DNA from 2 places in the Enterovibrio sp. QJM3NY_24 genome. Region 2 is predicted to be linked to the other one. Evidence: riboswitches for the same ligand, from Rfam matches in the RefSeq annotation. Region 2 holds a riboswitch; the other holds the start of a gene.

Region 1 (4,428 bases), 780 kb from region 2:
TGGCGCCAATGGGCAAATGGAAGTGCGTTCAACCGGCTCACAAGGCTCGGGTATTCTACGCTCAATGAGCGAGGCGAACTGCTTGATTGAAGTGTCACCCGAAGTTGAATGTGCTGAAGTCGGAGACAGAGTCACGGTGATTCCCCTCGCTTCTCGGCTGTAAACCAGCACACGCTCTGTAGCGGAGTATTTCACCGAATAATCGTGGATAAGTCAGAAGGAAAAACAAAAAAGCGGCCTGTTCATCAGCCGCTTTTTTTATGTTTCATATTTTTCTAAGAATACGCTATTTTCCAAGCGCTTCTTTGTAGTGCACTCGACATACCGACTCGTATCTGTCGTTGCCGCCAATCACAACCTGATCGCCATCTGCAATTGCATTGCCGTCGGCATCAGTGCGGATCACCATGTTAGCCTTACGTCCGCAATGGCAAATAGTTTTCAACTCAACCAATTTGTCTGCCCACGCCAATAGGTATTGTGCACCAGCAAACAACTCACCGCGAAAATCGGTACGAAGACCATAGCAAAGCGCCGGGATATTCAACTTATCAACCACTTCGGTGATTTGATAAACCTGCTCTTTGGTCAAGAACTGGCATTCATCAACCAATAAACAGTCCACTTTGTTGTTAACGTTAATATCGCTAACAGCGGCAAAGATATCATCATTTGGGGAATACAATTGTGCTTCCGCTTGAAGCCCAATACGAGAACTCACTTTGCCCACACCGTAACGATCATCAATTGCTGCCGTAAAGATCAGTGGGTTCATTCCACGTTCTTGGTAGTTAAACGACGATTGCAAGAGCGTTGTCGACTTACCTGCATTCATTGCAGAGTAATAGAAATACAACTGGGCCATTGGATTCTCCCGAAAAAAGACGCAGGCATGCTACCGAAAAAAGCGAAAGGGTAAAAGCGTTACAGGCCGCGAAATGGCATAAAAAAACCTCCCCGAAGGGAGGTTATTGAAAAATAGATTAAGCCAGTTTGCCTGGGCGGCGTGATAACCAACCAAAGAACACACAGACAAGGGCAAAGGCACAGAAGCCTGCCAACAGCGAAATCGACAGCGAATCCGTGAAGCCCAGCACCAAGTAAGAGATACCGGCCACCAGCGCCACAGCCAGCGCATACGGTAGCTGCGTAGAAACGTGGTCAATGTGTCCACAACGTGCACCGGTTGCTGACAAGATGGTGGTATCTGAAATTGGCGAGCAGTGATCGCCGAACACGGCACCAGCAAGTACAGCGGACAACATCGGCAGCATTAACGCAATATCAGTGGCGGCAGAAAGATCACCTGCGATTGGCAGCATGATGCCAAACGTACCCCATGAGGTACCGGTTGAAAATGCCATTGCAGCAGACAATAAGAACAGCAATACAGGTAGAAGTTGTGGCGACAAGTTACCTTGGATCAAGGTCGACAAAAACTTACCCGTCGCCATATCACCAATCACGCTGCCTATCGTCCACGCAAACAGCAAGATCAAGATAGCGCCGAACATAGATTTGGCACCAATCCAAACGGTTTGGCCAACTTCAGGTACTGGAATACGCTGTTTGAATACAGTGATCAATGCTGACAGTAGACCCATTGCACTGCCGTACAACAGTGACATGCCCACATCGGTGTTTTCAAATGCACCGAGAATAGAGAAAGCTTTACCATTGGCTTCTAACGCTTGAGCGCCCGAATACACCATCCAAGACATGGTCGCCACGATAAGCACGACAATCGGCACCACTAAATCGGCCACGCTGCCCTTTTCGCTTTCTTCAATACCGAGTTCGTCATCTAATGACGGACCGCTATTTTCGTCATCACCTAAACGACTGCCCGTCGATGCTTGGTATTCAAAGCGACGCATAGGGCCCACATCCATCTGGAACCAAGCAACCGCAAACACCATTAGCAAAGCAAAAATGGCATAGAAATTCATTGGGATCATGTGCACGAATGCACTGAGGGGGCTGTAATCAGTCACGCCATGGCTAACAAGAATGCCGCCAACCACCGTAATGATATATGCACCCCAACTCGAAGCCGGCATGATCACGCACATTGGCGCGGCGGTTGAATCGAGAATATAAGCGAGTTTCGCACGCGACACATGAAAACGGTCAGTCACAGGACGACTAATGGCGCCAACCGCTAGGCTATTAAAATAGTCATCAACAAAAATGAATACGCCTAGAAATGCTGCCAGAAGTTTTGCACCGCGCTTACTTTTAATGCGAGTTTGCGCCCATTCAGCAAATGCACGTGTGCCACCGGAAAGTGTGATAAGTGCAGTAAGGGAACCCAGCAAGACTAAGAAAGCCACAATGCTCATGTTCCAGCTATTAATGCTGCCATCATCAATAAAAAGGCCTTTTACAAGCCCGGTAAGATAATACGTGGTCGCCGACAAAGAAAAGTCATTGAGTAGCAATGCGCCGGAGAGAATACCCAGCCCTAATGATAACAAAACACGACGTGTAACAATGGCGAGGCCCAACGCAAGAATCGCGGGCAATACCGATAAAGAAGACGCGGAAAAATCGATTAAGTTCATGATCTCTATATCAACCTGTAAGGTTGGAGATCTACTGCAGAAATGGAAACCAATTAATAAATAACAATGGTTAAACACATTCTTAAACCCTACAGTAGCGCTCCATAGTTAAATCCCAATACTATGGCAGTGTTGTGTCTGTTAGAGCACAACCCCAGCAGATTAGCTTGATAAGCAAAATCCTACTTCGGCGCTATTTCCTTTCTCACATTCTCAACGGCATCACCCTAAAATGTGTTACTGATAAATAGCGCACCTCTACGTGCATAAAGCCTGCGTATTGTATGTGACATCGAGGACATTGCAATAACCATCTAAATGATTTTACACATTAAGTGCATGGTATTTACAAATCACCTACAACCGTCAATCTCTTCTCTCTCAACGCATGCAAAGTCAAACACGCATGACGGCTTTATTGTACACCCCACGGATAAGTCATCCGATTTTTTTCAGGAAAAAGCGAATAAGGTTTATTTAAGTTTGCACTTTTCTTAAATTCGATATCTAATATTACTGAATTTAATTAAGCAAACATTGCAAAGAATTAATTATTCTTGCTACTCTTAGTACGGTAATTAATTATTATAAACGAGAGAATAGGATAGGCATAATGTCTGATGCACTGAAAGTATTGTTAAATCTGCGCAGCCTTCGTGCCGTGGCGCGTGAACTTACTCTGGAACAACTACAAGAAGCTCTGGAAAAACTGCAAGCTGTCGTTGCAGAGCGTGAAGAATCAGAAGCAGAAGCTAATGAAGCAGAAAAAGAGCGTCTAGAAAAACTTGAGAAATATCGTGAGATGTTGATCAAAGACGGTATTGACCCAGAAGAATTGCTGGCGACTCTTGGTGGTGCTAAACCAAAATCTAAGCGTGCTGCTCGTCCAGCAAAATATAAGTACATTGACGTAGACGGTTCAGAAAAAACGTGGACTGGCCAAGGTCGTACGCCAAAAACAATAAAAGAAGCACTTGAAAGCGGCAAGAAGATCGAAGACTTCCTGCTGTAATTGCGCATTAATTGTCATCGGTTTGTGGCGAAATAGCGTCAGGCTGTACAAAAAAAAGGGGCTTTCGCCCCTTTTTTTATCCCAACCCTAATGGTCTGGATACGATTGCAATAGTGATTAATTCGTTGCCCTATGCTCGCGTGATGGTCGCATTTATCATGCGACCATCAATAAAAATACCACAGATAACTTTAAGGTAATTAACGCATATCATTGCAGGCTAATCTAATCAGCTAGCCAGACTTAATCCTATCGGCCAAGTGGCTTACGGCAATTGCAAAATAGTGCGAACGGTTCCATTTCATCAAGCTTTGGTAATTTCCATAAACCAAATAGCTTCGTCCATATTCGTCATCAGGCTGAATCAACCAGGCGTTAATATCGACATCAGGCAACGAGGTGTTATTCATACGACGTATACCTAACGCTTGCCATTCTGCTAATGTTTTAGCTTTATCTTGACCTAATCCTGACAATTCTTTCTCAATGCCTACTGGCACTTTTACCTGACGTCCCCAAGTGTATTCGCTATCCCAACCTGCATTTTTTAAATAATTCGCAGATGAAGCAAATACGTCAGGCTTTGACGTCCATATATCTTTTTTTCCGTCATTGTTGCCATCAGCAGCAAATGCAACAAAAGAGCTAGGCATAAACTGGCATTGCCCCATGGCACCCGCCCATGAACCTTTCATGTTGCTTGGTGCAATATGGCCTTCTTGCAAAATCGTTAATGCCGCAAATACTTCTTTGCGAAAGAAAGCTTCTCGCCTCCCGTCGTATGCCAATGTAGCAAGCGCTTCAACGACATTATAATTACCGGTTAACGCACCGAAGTTACTTTCCACTCCC
Region 2 (4,428 bases):
TGGGAAAGCGGACTGGATTGGCGCGTTTGCGGTGACGGGGGGGATCGGTGAGTATGACATCGCAGAGCAATACAAAGCCCAAGGCGATGACTACAACGCGATTCTTGTTCAGGCAGTTGCTGATCGCTTGGCGGAAGCGTTTGCGGAATGTATGCATGAAGCGGTACGTAAAGACCTATGGGGATACTCACCAGATGAAGCGTTGGATAGAGAAGACTTGATCCGAGAAAAGTATCAAGGAATCCGTCCTGCACCTGGTTATCCTGCATGTCCAGAGCATACAGAGAAAGGTGCAATTTGGTCGTTGCTGAATGCTGAAGCAAACACGGGCATGGTATTAACGGAAAGTTATGCAATGTGGCCAGGAGCCGCGGTATCAGGCTGGTACTTCTCACACCCAGAATCGCGTTATTTTGCTGTCGCGCAGATCCAAGAAGATCAACGTGATAGCTACGCAGATCGCAAAGGGTGGGATCTGATCGAAGCTGAAAAATGGCTAGGTCCTAACCTTAACGGGTAAGTCGCATAAATCATTGAGTGACAAAAAGGGGCGTTCAAATTGAGCGCCCTTTTTTTGTTTTCTAAGATTTGAGTTGAAAGAGTATGCCGATGGATTAGCCTTCAAACAGTTCCTTATGAAGTGCTCTTACTACGTCTTTTGATTCGTTTGTGCTCGTCAAAAAACACAGATTATGGCTGCTGGCACCATAGCAAATCATACGCAGATTATAGTCTTCGAGTGTTCCGAAAATTTTGGCAGCTGCGCCGCGTGACTCGCCCATATGGTTACCAATCAAAGCAACTAAGCACATATCTTGCTCCACGGTGACCTTACACAGTTTTGCTAACTCTTTTTCTGCACCGTCCGGTAAGGTGGGCGCCCCGCCACGGGTGTTGGTCTGATCAAGAGTCAAAGAAACACTGACTTCAGAAGTGGTGATGAGATCCACGGAGACCTTGTGCTTGGCCAGAATGTTGAAGACCTCGGCAAGAAAACCGTAAGCGTGGAACATATTCAGGCTAGTGAGCGTCACCATGGTTTGGTTGCAACGCAGTGCCAGTGCGCGAAACAGAGGAGATTGTTTCGCGGTATCGCGAATCCAAGTTCCACCTTGCTCAGGCGCTTTTGATGAGCCAACAAACACCGGTATATCGTGGCGCATTGCGGGTACTAAGGTGGATGGGTGCAAGATTTTCGCACCAAAATTGGCCATCTCAGACGCTTCACTGAAGCTGATTTCATCAATGGGGCTGGCTGCAGGCGCAATACGAGGATCGGTACTGTAGATACCTGGCACATCCGTCCAGATTTCCAGCGAGGTTGCTTGCACGGCTTCTGCCAGCAACGCGGCGCTATAATCTGAACCACCACGGCCTAGGGTGGTGGTATTGCCGTCATTGTCCGCGCCAATGAAACCTTGGGTTACCGCGACCTTTGCATCACACAGCGGGCGAAGAACTCCTTGAGCATGAAAGGCAGTTTCAACCAAATCTGGGGTTGCATTGCCAAAGACATTGTCTGTTTTTAATATTTGGCGTACGTCGACGCGTTCAGCATCAATGCCTTGGGCATTTAACAGGTGCGTGAAAATATGCGTAGACATTAATTCGCCGCATGCAACCAGGCTATCCGTTAAACGGTCAGAAGGGGACGTAGCAGCGGCAGTTGCGAAAGTCGCAACTTCATCAAGAACGTCATTGATGGCAATGTCCACCGCTGCGTTCGCAGGCAAGTGTTCCAAAATGCTGAAGTGAATATCGGCAATTTTGGCCAACACATCTTGTTGTTTTTTTGCATCGGCAACACCATTTGCCAATTCAACCAGTAAATTTGTCACGCCAGAACAAGCGCTAATCACTACCAGTCGAGTGTCTGAATTCCCTTTGATCACCGATGCGCTGTTTGACATAGCAGCGTAGTCGGCGACACTCGTGCCGCCAAATTTTGCGACATTTAATGCGTTCACTTCCCTTTATCTCCCTTGATTGCGAATGGAGTTATCCCAAAATATTTGAAACTTAAAATAGTAAAAATTGTATGGCAGTAAGAGGGCGGGTACGGAAGAAAGGATATTTCTCCAGAAGCGCTCCATCTCATTAGAGATGACAATCCGAAGGATTCAACCCTCAAGACCGACAATCCAACCCCCAAGGTTTGGTTTTGTCTCGGCGTCTTATCCCCTGATCGGTTTGCTTTGGAGTTGGGGCTCCGCAAACAGACTGCCTGATAGACGCGCCTCTTCTGCTTTTGCGTGGCAAAAATGCACTGCGCAAAAATTGCTCTCTATTGATAATGTTTTGTGACGTTTTTGTCAATTACCGATTGCATCAACTTGCATCTCTTTTCGATTCAGTCGATCAAATGAAGCATGACGAAGCTTGGGTTTATGCGTGGACGGGGGTTTGGCAAATGCAGTTCCGGTGATAGGGTAAGTAAACGAATGGATGCTTATGGAGAGCCGACAATGACAATATCCCGATTTATTCCGCCGCAACGTACCTTGATGGGCCCTGACCCTTCAGACGTATCACCGCGGGTATTGCAAGCTTTGTCCCAGCCAACGATTGGTCACTTAGACCCACTTTTTGTCGGCATGATGGATGAGGTCAAGGCGCTACTTCAATACGCATTCCAAACTGAAAACGCATTCACCATTGCTGTTTCTGCCCCCGGCAGCGCGGGCATGGAAACGTGCTTTGTTAACCTGATTGAGCCGGGCGATACCGTTATCGTTTGCCGCAATGGCGTGTTTGGCGACCGTATGCGGGAAAACGTTGAACGCTGCGGTGCAACGGCGGTAATGGTAGACGATGAGTGGGGTAAGCCAGTAGACCCAGCCAAAGTTGAACAAGCATTGCGTGACAACCCTCAGGCGTCATTGTTGGCATTTGTGCATGCAGAAACCTCTACCGGTGCGCTTAGTGACGCAAAAACGTTATCGGCTTTAGCGAGAGAGCATGATTGCTTGACCATTGTCGACGCTGTGACTTCGTTAGGCGGTGTGCCATTGCTGGTGGATGAATGGCAACTGGATGCGGTGTATTCCGGCAGTCAAAAATGCCTGTCTTGCGTACCAGGACTATCGCCCGTGACCTTCTCTCCACGCGCGGTTGAGAAAATGCAAAAGCGCACTGAGAAAGTACAAAGCTGGTTCCTCGATCAGAGCCTGGTGCTCGCATATTGGAGTGGCACAGGTAAGCGCAGTTACCATCACACTGCACCTGTAAATAGCTTATATGCGCTCCATGAATCGCTGCTGATGCTCAAACAAGAAGGGCTAGAAAATGCATGGCAGCGTCATCGCGATATGCATGCGTTTTTGAAAGCCGAACTTGAATCGTTGGGCATCCGCTTTCTTGTCGATGAAGCCGATCGTCTTCCACAGCTAAATGCAGTGTCAGTGCCTGATGGTATTGATGATGCCAGTGTGCGTAGCCGTTTGCTCAATGAATACAACCTTGAGATAGGCGCAGGACTCGGCGCATTAGCAGGCAAAGCATGGCGTATTGGCTTGATGGGATACACCGCGAGAAAAGAAAATGTTGCCCTGTGCGCCAAAGCATTAAAGGACGTATTGGGTTAGTCATAGACCCCATCATCAATTAACAAAAAACGCCTCTCGGGGCGTTTTTTATTGTCAGTGTTTGGTCGCGCGGGATAGTTACTCAGAAAACGAGGGTTGAAATAAACGGTTAGGGAACAATGAGTTGGCTTCCTGTTTTATCTGTTTCGCCATCGCTTTGTTGCCCGTTAACATTGCAAGCTCAATCAGTGACTGATAATCATCGGCGTTCGGGTTTAACGTTAGTCGCTGTACTTGCTGGCGTAAATAAGCCTCCTGCGCACGTATATCTCTGCGCTCTACGCTGGTAAGAAATGCACGTTTTCCAGCTTCTTCATGATAGAAACTGCGCCACCATGGGTGTGCCTGATATTGAGCCAGTTTGCTATCACTGATTTGATAGGTATGCAGCGCCTGCTCACCAAGATACACAGAACTTAACACAACGGTGGATGCCAAAATCAAACTTGAAGAGGCAACCAGTTTGACGGTTTTTATTGGGCGTACGGAAATGCGTTGATAGCGAGCTGACAGGTTATCAATCCAATAGAGCAAGACCACAAATAGCAAAGCCAATGCCGGATTCACACTGACAAAAGGCGTTACAACAATGCCGATTAATGATGGCAACATGATGGCCGTTAGCATTAAACGTGTCCCCCAAGGGGCATCATTTAGGCGTCGAATCACCAATGCAGTGAGCAACCCAATACCTGCGCAAAGAGCAAGTCCACCTTCGGTGAGCGATTTGACTAACCAACTAGGGTGAAGGGTGGGCATTGGCAATACATTCTGAGATTCAACACCGAAAAGTAATTGTGCAGTGAACTGTTGGCCTAGGCCGACCCCTTCAAATTGTGCACTT

Evidence for each region. A riboswitch is a leader RNA that binds a small molecule or an ion and turns the genes downstream of it on or off. The one in region 2 is predicted to bind lysine.
Region 1: another riboswitch for lysine. It lies ahead of AC3CIC_RS11005 (Na+/H+ antiporter NhaC family protein); the one in region 2 lies ahead of lysC (lysine-sensitive aspartokinase 3).

The regions. Positions count from the first base shown of each region.
Region 1 is NZ_CM173519.1:2,507,216-2,511,643, forward strand. It holds gene AC3CIC_RS10995 (bifunctional molybdopterin-guanine dinucleotide biosynthesis adaptor protein MobB/molybdopterin molybdotransferase MoeA) at 1-163, shown strand, start outside; gene AC3CIC_RS11000 (thymidine kinase) at 287-865, opposite strand; gene AC3CIC_RS11005 (Na+/H+ antiporter NhaC family protein) at 984-2,564, opposite strand; lysine riboswitch at 2,652-2,833, opposite strand; gene AC3CIC_RS11010 (H-NS family histone-like protein) at 3,178-3,576, shown strand; gene AC3CIC_RS11015 (lytic murein transglycosylase) at 3,810-4,428, opposite strand, start outside.
Region 2 is NZ_CM173519.1:3,286,287-3,290,714, reverse strand. It holds partial or broken gene metH (methionine synthase) at 1-520, shown strand, start outside; gene lysC (lysine-sensitive aspartokinase 3) at 615-1,967, opposite strand; lysine riboswitch at 2,075-2,250, opposite strand; gene AC3CIC_RS14685 (pyridoxal-phosphate-dependent aminotransferase family protein) at 2,466-3,584, shown strand; gene AC3CIC_RS14680 (Wzy polymerase domain-containing protein) at 3,663-4,428, opposite strand, start outside.